DNA from 3 places in the Streptomyces sp. P5F9 genome. Region 2 is predicted to be linked to each of the others. Evidence: riboswitches for the same ligand, from Rfam matches in the RefSeq annotation. Region 2 holds a riboswitch; each other region holds the start of a gene.
The links. A riboswitch is a leader RNA that binds a small molecule or an ion and turns the genes downstream of it on or off. The one in region 2 is predicted to bind S-adenosylmethionine.
Positions count from the first base shown of each region.

Region 1: linked by a shared signal. The riboswitch ahead of thrC (threonine synthase) and the one ahead of AC31A1_RS00340 (putative leader peptide) in region 2 are both predicted to bind S-adenosylmethionine.
Region 3: linked by a shared signal. The riboswitch ahead of AC31A1_RS16850 (aminotransferase class V-fold PLP-dependent enzyme) and the one ahead of AC31A1_RS00340 (putative leader peptide) in region 2 are both predicted to bind S-adenosylmethionine.

Region 1 is NZ_JBXVPZ010000111.1:12,562-16,840, reverse strand. Features, by position in the region: gene AC31A1_RS19695 (MoaD/ThiS family protein) at 311-586, opposite strand; gene thrC (threonine synthase) at 701-2,017, opposite strand; SAM riboswitch class I at 2,033-2,179, opposite strand; gene AC31A1_RS19685 (glucosyl-3-phosphoglycerate synthase) at 2,370-3,314, shown strand; gene AC31A1_RS19680 (alpha,alpha-trehalose-phosphate synthase (UDP-forming)) at 3,420-4,279, shown strand, end outside.
Region 2 is NZ_JBXVPZ010000001.1:67,323-71,601, forward strand. Features, by position in the region: gene AC31A1_RS00330 (ABC transporter permease) at 1-217, opposite strand, end outside; gene AC31A1_RS00335 (ABC transporter substrate-binding protein) at 221-1,840, opposite strand; gene AC31A1_RS00340 (putative leader peptide) at 2,073-2,213, opposite strand; SAM riboswitch class IV at 2,233-2,346, opposite strand; gene AC31A1_RS00345 (MDR family NADP-dependent oxidoreductase) at 2,520-3,539, shown strand; gene AC31A1_RS00350 (MerR family transcriptional regulator) at 3,570-4,010, shown strand.
Region 3 is NZ_JBXVPZ010000087.1:11,065-15,343, forward strand. Features, by position in the region: gene AC31A1_RS16845 (hypothetical protein) at 1-170, opposite strand, end outside; gene AC31A1_RS16850 (aminotransferase class V-fold PLP-dependent enzyme) at 335-1,696, opposite strand; SAM riboswitch class IV at 1,862-1,978, opposite strand; gene trpD (anthranilate phosphoribosyltransferase) at 2,055-3,119, opposite strand; gene qcrB (cytochrome bc1 complex cytochrome b subunit) at 3,254-4,279, opposite strand, start outside.

The DNA.
Region 1 (4,279 bases), on a different contig from region 2:
GTCCAACTGCCGTCTGCAACAGGTCAATCCGACGAGAATTCCGGGCAGGACCGGTCGGGAATATACGCAGAATTCGTCCGACTTCAGGGCAAGTCGGGCCCGATAAAGGGAACATAACGCGCAAAAGACCTGCACACTTTGGCTACTTCTCATCGCACGCGGAGCGGGTACTCATATGCGTCCGGCATGCGGAGTGGAGCGGGTTCCCCAACTGTACCCCGCTCAACCCTACAGAATTGCCCCCTCCGCTTCTCTCACGGAGGGGGCAATTCGATGAACTCTTGGTAATCGGCGTTACCGAGGGTAATTATCAGCCGCCGGCGACGGCCGGAATGATCGACACCCCGGCCCCGTCCGGAGTGGCCGTCTCCAGCCCCTGCTCGAACCGCACGTCGTCGTCGTTCACGTACACGTTGACGAACCGCCGCAGCTTCCCCTGATCGTCCAGGACGCGGGCAGAGATCCCGGCATGGTTCTTCTCCAGGTCGCCGATGACCTCGGCGAGGGTGGCCCCTTCGGCGGTCACCTCGGCCTGCCCGCCCGTGTAGGTGCGGAGAATGGTAGGGATGCGGACACTAACGCTCATGCTGATGACCTCCGGTCAGGTGATACCCCAAGGGGCGCGGGGCTGTGTTGAATCTGCGGCTACCGCCGCGTGGGCGCGACCAGCCCCCACCGGCCCGCAGACAAAAAAACGACGCTACGACGCAAGCCCAGCTTCCCTGAACGACTCAAGGTTCGGCCGGATCGTCGCGGTGAGCCCAGTACCGGCAACCGCATCCAACGTCTTCAGGCCATCCCCGGTGTTCAGCACAACCGTGGTCAGCGTCGGATCCAGCAACCCGTTCTCGATCAGCTTCTTCGCCACACCAACGGTCACCCCACCCGCGGTCTCCGCGAAGATTCCCTCGGTCCGCGCCAGCAACTTGATCGCGTCGACGACCTGCTCGTCGTTGACGTCCTCGACAGCCCCACCCGTACGCCGAGCGATGTCGAGCACGTAAGGCCCGTCCGCCGGGTTCCCGATAGCCAGCGACTTGGCGATCGTGTTCGGCTTCTGCGGCCGTACGACGTCATGCCCCGCCTTGTAGGCGACGGAAACCGGCGAGCACCCCTCCGCCTGCGCCCCGAAGATCTTGTACGGCTTGTCCTCGACGAGCCCGAGCTTGATCAGCTCCTGGAGCCCCTTGTCGATCTTCGTGAGCTGCGACCCGGAGGCGATGGGCACGACCAGCTGGTCCGGCAGCTGCCACCCCAGTTGCTCGCAGATCTCGTAGGCCAGGGTCTTGGAGCCCTCCGCGTAGTACGGCCGGAGGTTGACGTTGACGAACCCCCAGCCCTCGCCCGCCGGGTCACCGATCAGCTCGGAGCAGAAACGGTTCACGTCGTCGTAGTTGCCCTCGATGCCGACGAGCTCGCCGCCGTAGATCGCGGCCATGACGACCTTGCCCTGCTCCAGGTCGTGCGGGATGAACACGCAGGAACGGAAGCCGGCCCGGGCGGCGGCGGCACCGACGGCGCCCGCGAGGTTGCCGGTGGAGGAGCAGGAGAGGGTGGTGAAGTTGAAGGCGCGGGCCGCTTCGATGGCCTGCGCCACGACGCGGTCCTTGAAGGAGTGCGTCGGGTTGCCGGAGTCGTCCTTGACGAACAGCTTGCCCGCGTCGACGCCCAGTTCGCGGGCGAGGTTGTCGGCCTGGACGAGCTTGGTCCAGCCGGGGTTGATGTTCGGCTTGTCGGCCACGTCGGCGGGGACGGGCAGCAGGGGCGCGTACCGCCAGATGTTCGCGGGGCCCGCTTCGATGCGCTTGCGGAGCTCTTCGGTGTCGTAGGCCGAGAAGTCGTAGGCGATCTCCAGCGGGCCGAAACACTCCTCGCAGGCGAAGACCGGACCGAGCGGGACGCGGTGGCCGCACTCGCGGCAGGACAGCGCGGCGGCGGGGCCGAGATCAACGGCGTTCGCGGAGTTCGTGTCCGTGTTCACGGAGTTCGTGGTGCTTGCAACAGTCTGCGCAGCCATGGAGGCGAGGCCCTTTCCTCATCTTCCTCACGACGCATTTCGCCATGAGACGGATTTGGCACCTTCCCGAGCCGGGAGCCTCGCCACATCAACGTGACAGGACCGGCTGGAGGGTTGCCGGGGCTTCAACGGGCCGTATCCCTCTGCCCCTCTGGATGAGCGGTGTTCAGTTGTGTATGCGGTTGTGTCACTTGCGTGAGCGTTGACGGCCCCCGACATGCGATGGTCATCAGCGTTGTTCAAGACTGTAACCGAAGGCCAGGACAGTTGAGTGAGCCGTCCGAACCGCGAGACGGATCACACACTCTGTGTGATCACCTCTCGCCGAGAGAACGCAGAGGAGCCGCGCAACGTGCTGAAGGAAGTCGAGCACTGGCTGAGCACCCGCTCCTGGTCCCTGACCGACCGGCCGCTCCACAAGATTCTGGCCGCGAAGCACCGCACGGGCCAGTCGGTATCCGTCGTGCTGCCCGCGCTCAACGAGGAAGCGACGGTCGGCGAGATCGTCGCGATCATCCGTCACGACCTCATGCAGCAGGTCCCGCTCGTCGACGAGATCGTCGTCGTCGACTCGGGGTCGACCGACCGCACCTCCGAGGTGGCCGCCGCGGCGGGCGCCCGGGTCGTGCACCGGGACGACATCCTGCCGCGCATCCCCGCCGTGCCCGGCAAGGGCGAGGTGCTGTGGCGCTCGCTGCTGGTCACCAGCGGCGACATCGTCGCCTTCATCGACGCGGACCTGAAGGAGTTCTCCTCGGACTTCGTCACCGGGATCGTGGGCCCGCTGCTCACCGACCCCGGGGTCGACCTCGTCAAGGCGATGTACGACCGTCCGCTCGGCGGCGCTGCCGGCCAGGGCGGACGCGTCACCGAGCTGATGGCCCGCCCGCTGCTGAACATGCACTGGCCGCAGCTGGCCGGTTTCGTGCAGCCGCTCGGCGGCGAGTACGCGGCCCGCCGCTCGCTGCTGGAGCAGCTGCCGTTCCCGGTCGGGTACGGCGTCGAGCTGGGCATGCTGGTGGACGCGCTGCACCTGGTGGGGCTGGACGCCCTCGCCCAGGTCGACGTCGGGGTGCGCAAACACCGGCACCAGGACGGGCAGGCCCTGGGCCGGATGGCCGCGCAGATCTACCGCACGGCTCAGCTGCGGCTGGCCCGCGGTCACCTGATCCGGCCGTCCCTGACCCAGTTCGAACGGGGTCCGGACGGCTTCGAGCCGCGCACGTACTCCGTGGACACGGAGGAACGCCCGCCGATGGCCGACATCACCGAGTACCAGTCACGCAAGGTCGCATAACCGCACAGTTACAGACGCTCACGGACGGTCGTATACGGACTCATACAGTCCGCCGACGACCGTCCGTACGTTTGAGCGTTTCCAGCCCGGGCTAGGTTGTGCCGTATGGCTTCTACGTCGTCACCCTCGCCCGCGTCCGGTGCCGCTCAGGTGCTCGTCGCGTCCAATCGCGGCCCGGTCTCGTACGAGGTGGGCGATGACGGTTCGCTGCGCGCCAAGCGCGGTGGCGGCGGGCTGGTGTCCGGGCTGTCGGCGATCGGCCCGGACGCGGGCGCGCTGTGGGTGTGCTCGGCGCTGTCCGACGGCGACCGCGAGGCCGTACGGCGCGGGGTCGGCGAGGACGGCGTGCGGATGCTGGACATCCCGGCGGACGTGCACGCCGACGCGTACAACGGCATCGCCAACTCCGTGCTGTGGTTCGTCCACCACATGCTGTACCAGACCCCGCTGGAGCCGGTCTTCGACGCGGAGTTCCGGCGGCAGTGGGCGTCGTACGAGGCGTACAACCGGGCGTTCGCCCAGGCGCTGGCGGAGGAGGCGGCGGAGGGTGCCGTCGCGATCGTGCAGGACTACCACCTGTGCCTGGTGCCGGGGATGCTGCGCGAGCTGCGGCCGGACCTGCGCATCGGCCACTTCTCGCACACACCGTGGGCGCCGGTGGACTATTTCCGGATGCTGCCGGACGACATCCGTGAGCAACTGCTCACAGGCATGCTCGGCGCGGACCGCCTCGGCTTCCTCACCCACCGCTGGGCGGACGCGTTCACGGCCTGCTGTACGGAGTTCACCGGCGGCCTGGGTGACACCCGGATCGGCGTCCACGGCCTGGGCGCCGACGCCGACTTCCTGCGCGCCCGCTCGCACGAGCCGGACGTGGAGGAACGGATCGTCGCGCTGCGCGAGGAAATCGGCGCGAACCGCAGGACCATCGTCCGCGTCGACCGCACCGAACTGTCGAAGAACAT
Region 2 (4,279 bases):
AGTCGGCGTACTGCACCAGGATCGGCTTGTCGAAGCCGTACTCGTGCCGCAGCGCGGCGAGTTGGGCCGGGTCGACCTGCCCGGAATCCATTCCGGCACCGGCCATGGCCGTGACCGGATCGCCGGGCAGGAAGTCGAGGACCAGGAAGGACACGGTGTAGGCCGCCCACAGCACCCCGACGGCCTGGGCGAGCCGCTTGATCGCGTAGCGGCGCATGCGTCAGCCGATCCAGGTGTCGTGGAGCTGGATCCGGCTGGAGGCGTCGAAGTTCAGGCCGTGCACCTTCTTCGCCACGCCGATCTGGGTCTGGAGTTCCACCACCGGTACGTAGTAGGCGTTCTGCACGAGCAACTGCTGGGCCTGCTCGACCAGTTGCTTGCGCTTCGTGGCGTCCGTGGTGGCCGCCTGCTGGGACAGCGGGGTGTCCAGCGAGCCCGCAGGGAGGCGGTAGAAGTTCGCCAGCTTGGTGGAGAAGGAGCTGCGCAGGATGTCCGGGTCGGCCCGGGTCACGTTGCTCCACGCCGCGTCGAAGTCACCCGACTGGAGTGTCGGGGCGAGCTGAGTGACCTGGAGCTGCTTGAGCGTCAGGCCGACGCCGACGGCCTTGAGTTGCTGCTGGACGAGCTCCAGCGCGGGCTGGTTGGTGGCCGAGTTGGGGATCCAGTCGACGGTCAGGCTCAGCTTCTTGCCGTCCTTGGTACGGATGCCGTCGCTTCCGGTCTTCCAGCCGGCCGCGTCCAGAAGGGACTTCGCCTTGGCCGCGTCGGTCGTCAGGTCCGAGGAGAGGTTCGTGTAATCGGGTGTGGTGTGCGCGAGGACGCTGGTCGCGGGCTGGGTCCCGGTCGGGAACACGGTGTCGGCGATCTGCCCCCGGTCGATGGCGAACCCGATGGCCTGGCGCACCCGCGCGTCCTTCAGGGCCGGCCGTGAGTTGTTGAGTGCCAGGCCGAACACCACGCCGGGGTTGGCCCGTCGCTGAAGGGTGACCTGGCCGCCCTTGAGGGCTGCCTCGTTGGCCTTGCCGACGCTGCTGATCGCGTCCACCTGCCCGGACTGGAGGCTGCCGGTCCGTACCCCCGCCTCGGGCACGATCTTGAAGACCACCTTGTCCAGGTAGGCCTCGCCGCGCTTGTGCCACAGCGAGGAACCCCAGGCGTACCCGGTGCGCCTGGTGAGCGTGATCGACTGGTTCTGCACGTACTGCTTGAGCACGAAGGGCCCGGAGCCGACCACTCCCTGGCTGCACTTCTGCTGCGGGGTCTTCTTCGCGCTGGCCGAGGACTCGATGCCCAGTGAGTGCGTCGAAGTCGCCTGCAGGAACTGGGCGTTGGGCTGTTGGAAGGTCACCTTGACGGTGAGCGGGTCCACCACAGTGGTGCTCTTGACGCCGCTCAGATAGCCCTCGGTGAGGGTGCCCAGCGCGCCGAGGTTCGGCACCGCGTCGAAGTTGTCCTTGACCACCTGGGCGGTCAGCTTGGACCCGTCGCTGAACGTGACACCTGATCGCAGGTGGAAGGTGAACGTCGTCGCGTCGGCGCTGATGTCCCAGCTCTTGGCCAGCCAGGGCACGATCTTGCCGGTCGCGGGGTCCTGGTCGGTGAGGGAGTCCACGACCTGACGTACCGAGTAGATGGTGTCGTTGCTGGCCACCTGCTGCGGATCCACGCAGCCGGCGTCGGAGCCCACCGCGAAGGTCAGGGTGCCACCGGACTTGGCCGGGCCGCTGCCGCCGTCCGAGCCGCTGTCACCGGACCCGCATGCGGTCAACAGGACGCTGGTGGTCAGGAGGGCGGCCAGCGCCGCCCATCGAGTGGGTCGGATGTGCGGATGTGCTCTCACGGAGGGTGCTCCTACTCGTGTCACTACGCAGGTGGTGCCCGGCGGATCACGGCTGCGCGCGGGCGTGCCGCTCCGGTCGGCGCAACGCCGATGACGGGCAGTGCAGTTCGGGGGTCAGGGGAAGGGACGCGGCGGTTGCGGAACATGTCCGTGAACACGAGCAGGTCCGCGAGAGGCTGCGGGAGAACGCCTACGGGCCGCGACGGACGTCAGACGGACGTGGTCAAGGCGGTCAGGCGGGACACAGACAGCTGGTGAAGCGCTGCAGGTCGATGTGGCGTCGGCGCGAGAACCGGGAGAACACTGTCGCGGCAGTCAGGGAAACGATGGAGACACGCGGTTCACTGCTGTGTCGCACGACGGTCCTCCACATTTCCGGCCCCGGCCACAGGGCCTCGCGCTTGCAGAGATCCTCGGTGATCCTGCCGGGCTTTCACCTGGAGCACCCCACCGCGTCGGAGGGTTGCCGGTCAGCAAGCCAGGGCTTGACGCTGACACTCGATGCCGGTCGTGATCGTACGGAGCGACTTCGTCCTACGTCAATGGCAGGTGCCGGCAGGCAGGCGGCATCGTCCGGACGCTCCGCTCCGGCTTGACCTTGACGTGCGCGTCACCTTTTAACGTCGGTGGGCGCCGTACAAACCGTGCGGCGCTCCGGCAACCCGTCAGGAGCCCGCAGATGTCACCGTCGAACATCCCTGCCACGCATCGCGAGGTCCGTCTCGCCTCCCGTCCCCAAGGCGCCCTGGAAACCGCCCACTTCACCGTGGCGGAGGTCCCCGTCCCGGAACCCGGACCCGGACAAGTGCTGGTCCGCAACCGCCTGATGAGCGTCGCGGCGTCACTGCGCACCCTGATGGGCGAACAGGCCGGGCTGCCGATGCCGTCGTTCCAGGTCGGCGGGCCGTTGTCGGCTCCGGCCGTCGGCGAGGTGGTGACGGCTCCCGGGGGAGGGGGCCTGCGCCCCGGTGATCTGGTGTCGCACCGGGCGGGGTTCCGCGAGTACGCCGTGGTGGAGGCCGACGCGGTACAACTCGTCGACCTGACGGTTCTGCCGGACCCGGTGGCGTACCTCTCGCAGGGGCCGGCCGCCTGGATCGGCGTCGTCCGGGGAGCCGAAGTACGCGACGGAGACACGGTGTTCGTCTCCGGCGCGGCGGGCGGACTCGGCACCCTGGCCGGGCAGTTCGCCCGGCTGCGCGGGGCCGGGCGGGTCATCGGCAGCACCAGCTCACAGCCCAAGGCCGACTATCTGGTCGAGACACTGGGTTACGACGCGGTCGTGCTGCGGGGAGCCGAACCGATCGAGGAACAGCTGCGCAAAGCCGCCCCGGACGGCATCGACGCGGTCGTGGACAACGTCGGCGGGGAGCAGTTGCAGGCAGCGCTGGCCCTGGCCCGCCCCGGTGCGCGGGTGGGGCTGATCGGAGCGCTCTCCGCACAGGTGTCGGGCCAGGCCACGGCGCCCGTCGAGATCGACACCTACTCCCTGATCGTGCGGGGGATCCAGCTCCGTGGCATCAGCGGCGCGCGCCACCGGGACGCGCTGGCGGAATACCCGGAGACGTTCGGCCGTTGGCTGCGAGAGGGCTCGGTCACCGTCCCGCACACTCGCCTGTCCGGAATCGACCAGGCACCCCGCGCCCTGATCGAACTGCTCGAAGGACACCACATCGGCACGGTGGTCGTGGAGTTGTAGTCGCCGGCCACCCGACTCCTGGAGGACGGAATGCGCATCGGCGACGCGGCGGCAGCCCTGGGCGTCACCACCCGCACCCTGCGCTACTACGAACAGCGTGGCCTGGTCACGGCACGGCGTACGGCGTCGGGACAGCGGGAGTACGGCGAGGAGGACGTACGCCGACTCCACGCCGTCCGCGAGCTGTTGGACTCCGGCCTCACCATCGGTGATGTGCGTCGCCTGATCGACATCCTCGACGCGCTGCCCGACCGCCCGAAGGCGGCACAGGTACGCACGGGGCCCTACGCGGACACATGCGTCGTCCCGCAGGTGGCCATCCGGCGGCTGGCCGAACTCGACGCCCGTATCCGCGGGTTGACGGAGGTGCGCGACCGCCTCGCCGACGGGCTCGACCTACGGTTCGGCGTCCTGGTCGGCGAACTCATCGGCCTCGACGTCCCCATGAGCGATGCCCCCGCCGGTTCCTGACACCGTCGGCGCCGAAGGTCCGCACACGGAGGGCTTGCAGCGCCGTGCGGCGTCGGGGGACCGGGCGTTTACCCCGACAGGCGCCGGACACGAGACGAGCGCCTGCGCGCCGCACGCCGCGGCACCGTCCGGTGCCGACGCCAGGACCCAGGGGAGTCACGCTGAGGACATCGCCCTTCAGGCCGGTCCGCATCGCGGCTCTGCTCCCGGTCCGCACCACACTTTTCTTAGAGGACATCTACTTGGGGGTTTCTGGCCGTTCGATGGCG
Region 3 (4,279 bases), on a different contig from region 2:
CGGTGACCATCACCGCCCCGCAGGTCGGCCCACCGGTGGGCCGACAGCCCGCCCGGGCCCCGCTGCCGGACGTGCTCGACGACGGACCGTATCCGCTGGTTCTCGGCTCGGTCCTGGTCCGCCGAGCCGACCTGGATCTGCCACTCGTCGACGATGAAGGCCTGTTCCACCCCGTCGGCGATCCGCCCAGCGACGGGGCCGCCCGTCGGAGACCAGGACGAGCCCCTCCTCGTACAGCTGGACCGGCCTGCCGCCGAGGAGCCGCGGCAGCCGTCGTACGACCGCCTGGGTCAGCGGTTCGCCCAGTCCCGTCGGAGTGCCCACCCCCGGATGGTCACACGGCAGGCACGCAACGGCCGTCCTGCGTACGGTAGTTCCACTTCGCGCCGTCGGTCACGAGCTCCCGTACGGCCGTGATGAAGCGCTCGACGTGCTCGTCCGGGGTGCCCGCGCCGAAGCTCACGCGGATGGCGTTGAGGGACTTCTCGCCCGGGGCCGCCTCCGGGGCGCCGCACTCGCCCTGGGTCTGGGGGTCGCTGCCCAGCAGGGTGCGGACCAGGGGGTGGGCGCAGAAGAGGCCGTCGCGGACGCCGATGCCGTACTCGGCGGAGAGGGCGGCGGCGAAGTGCGAGCTGTTCCAGCCGTCGACGACGAAGGAGATCACGCCGACGCGCGGGGCGTCGTCGCCGAACAACGACAACACGCGCGCCTCCGGGACCTCCGCCAGGCCCGCCCGCACCTTCTCGATCAGGTGCTGCTCGCGGGCGACCAGGGTGTCGAAGCCCGCCTCCGTCAGGGCCTTGCAGGCCGACGCGATGGAGTAGGCGCCGATGACGTTCGGGGAGCCGGCCTCGTGGCGGGCCGCGCTGTCGTGCCACTCCACGTCCACCCCGCCGTCCTCGCGCCGCGTGACCTTGCGGCTGGCGCCGCCGCCCGCGAGGTAGGGGTCGGCCGCCTGGAGCCAGTCGGCGCGGCCGGCCAGGACGCCCGAGCCGAAGGGGGCGTAGAGCTTGTGGCCGGAGAAGGCGATCCAGTCGACGTCGAGGTCCTGGACGGACACCGGGTGGTGCGGGGCGAGTTGGGCGGCGTCCAGGACGATCCGGGCGCCGTGGGCGTGAGCCGCGGCCGCCAACTCCCGTACCGGCCACAGCTCGCCGGTGACGTTCGAGGCGCCGGTGACGCAGACCAGGGCCGGGCCGAACGGGTCACGTTCGGCGAGGGCCCCCTCCAGGGTCTCGACGGCCTGGCCCGGGGTGCGCGGGGCGTTGAGGTAGGTGACCTGGGCGTCCTTCCAGGGGAGCAGGGACGCGTGGTGCTCGGTCTCGAAGACGAAGACCTGGCAGTCGGCGGGGAGGGCGGCGGCGAGGAGGTTCAGGGAGTCCGTCGTGGAGCGGGTGAAGATCAGCTGGTCGTCGGGACGGCAGTCCAGGAACTCCTCGACCGTCCTGCGGGCGTTCTCGAACAGGTCCGTCGACAGCTGCGAGAGATAGCCGGCGCCGCGGTGCACGCTGCCGTAGTACGGGGCGTAGGCCGCCACGTCGTCCCAGACGCGCTGGAGGGCGGGGGCGCTGGCCGCGTAGTCGAGCGCCGCGTAGGTGACTTCGCCGCCCGTGACGAGCGGGACGGTGACATCCCGGCCGAGAACGGGCAGCGGGGCGCACGTGGTCGTGGCGGCGGCAACGGTGGAGACAGACATGGCGAACTCCCGTGAGAGGCAGGCGAATTCACTGCGCGAGCGGACATGGCTCCGGCGCAGGAAAGGGTGAAAGGGGATGTGCGGAGTGGGGGCTTCGCGCCCTATCGCATTCGCTTGCTCACAGAGAACTCCCTCGATGACCAGGACCCCTGGTGTCTTTCGAGGGGCCCGCGCTTGCCGCAGACCTCGCTGCCTACGGCCTGGTCTTCACCCGGGGCACCCCGCCACGGACGGAGGGTTGCCGGACAGTCGGCCGGGGCCTCATGACTGTCACTCATGACCTGGTCGAAAAATTTACGCGAGGTGATCGTCGTCCCGCAACCCGTGTCCGGATCGCGGGACGACGACCGCCGTACCGCTACGCGTTGCTGGCGGCCGCCCAGCGCTCCAGCGTGCGCTTGGCCGCCCCCGAGTCGATCGACTCCCGAGCCTTCTCCATCCCGGCCCGGATCCGGTCCACCAGCGGCCCGTCCCCGGCCTCCAGCGCCACCAGGGCAGCCGCCGAGTTCAGGAGTACGGCGTCCCGTACCGGGCCCGTCTCGCCGTCCAGGAGACGGCGGGCGACGCCGGCGTTGTACTCGGGGTCGGCGCCGCGCAGGGCTTCCACGGGGACCAGTTCGAGGCCGACGTCCCTCGGGTCGAAGGCCTCCTCGGTGACCTTGCCGTCGCGGACGATCCACACCCGGGAGGTGGCCGTGGTCGTCAGCTCGTCGAGGCCGTCGTCGCCGCGGAACACCAGCGCGGAGGAGCCGCGTTCGGCCAGCACGCCCGCGATGAGCCCGGCCATACGGGTGTCGAAGCAGCCGACCGCCGACGAGGTGACCTTGGCCGGGTTGGTGAGCGGGCCGAGGAGGTTGAACGCGGTCGGCACCCCCAGGTCCCGCCGGACCGCGCCCGCGAACCGCATCGTGGGGTGGAACTTGGCCGCGAAGCAGAACGTGATCCCGGCCTCCTCCACCACCTGCGCGACCCGCTCGGGCGACAGCTCCAGGTTGATGCCGAGCCGCTCCAGCACGTCGGAGGAACCGCTCGCCGAGGACGAGGCCCGGTTGCCGTGCTTGACGACCTTCGCGCCGGAGCCGGCGATCACGATCGCGGACATCGTCGAGATGTTGACCGTCTTGGCCCGGTCGCCGCCCGTGCCGACGATGTCGACGGCCGGCCCCGGGATGTCCAGCGGCTTCGCGTGGGCGTACATCGTCTCGACGAGGCCGTTGATCTCCTCGACGGTCTCGCCCTTGGCCCGCAGCGCCACCAGGAAGCCCGCGATCTGGGCGTCCGCCGCCTCACCGCTCATGATGCGGTCCATCGCCCACGCCGTGTCGGCGGTGCCGAGGTCCTGTCCGGCCAGCAGCGCGCTCAGTACGTCGGGCCAGGAACGGGCCGCCGCGGTGTCGCCTCCAGCGGGGGTCACAGCGCTCATACGGCCGCTCCTGGGTGTCGTAGAAACCTGCTTCGAAAGACGTGCCCCACCCTATCCAGCGCGGGGCACGGCGAAGGGCCCCGTCCGGTGTTCGGACGGGGCCCTTCGACTGTGGCGTGGCGACGCCTCAGCGATCAGTGGTGGCCGTGGCCGCTCGTGATCTCCTTGTACTCCTCGACGGTGGGCTTGGGGATCTGGGACTCCTCGCCGTAGTACGCCTCGCTCAGCTTGGCGCGCAGCTTCTGGGAGCCCTTCACCTTGCGCTCGACGCCGTTCTCGTCGACCGTCGCACCGATCGCGGCCGGCTCGTACTGCTCGTGCGCGGTGAGCGTGTGCAGCGCGTCCTGGCTGAGCGGCTCGTGCACCTCGATGAACTCACCGTGCGGCAGGCGCTTGATGATGCCCGACTCGCGGCCGTGCAGCACCTTGTCCCGGTCGCGGCGCTGGAGACCGAGGCAGACCCGCTTGGTGGCGATGAAGACCAGCACCGGCACCACGAAGAAGCCGACGCGCACGAACCAGGTGATCGAGTTGATCGACAGGTGGAAGTGCGTGGCCCAGATGTCGTTGCCGCCACCGATGAGCAGGACGAAGTACCACGAGATCCACGCGGCACCGAAGGCCGTACGGGTCGGGACGTTGCGCGGGCGGTCCAGGATGTGGTGCTCGCGCTTGTCGCCGGTGACCCAGGACTCGATGAACGGGTAGACCGCGATCGCGACCAGGACCAGCGGGAAGATGACCAGCGGGATGAACACGCCCAGGACGAGCGTGTGACCCCAGACGTTGATCTCCCAGCCCGGCATGACACGGATCAGGCCCTCGGAGAAGCCCATGTACCAGTCGGGCTGGGCGCCCGTGGACACCATGTCCGGACGGTACGGACCCATGGCCCAGATCGGGTTGATCGAGGCGATCGCCGCGACGGCCGCGATGACACCGAAGACCAGGAAGAAGAAGCCTCCGGCCTTGGCCATGTAGACCGGCAGCAGCGGCATGCCGACGACGTTGTTGTTCGTCTTTCCGGGACCCGCGAACTGCGTGTGCTTGTGGTAGAAGACCAGGATCAGGTGGCCGACCACTAGGCCGAGCATGATGCCCGGCAGCAGCAGGATGTGGATCGAGTAGAACCGTGCGACGAAGTCGCCGCCCGGGAACTC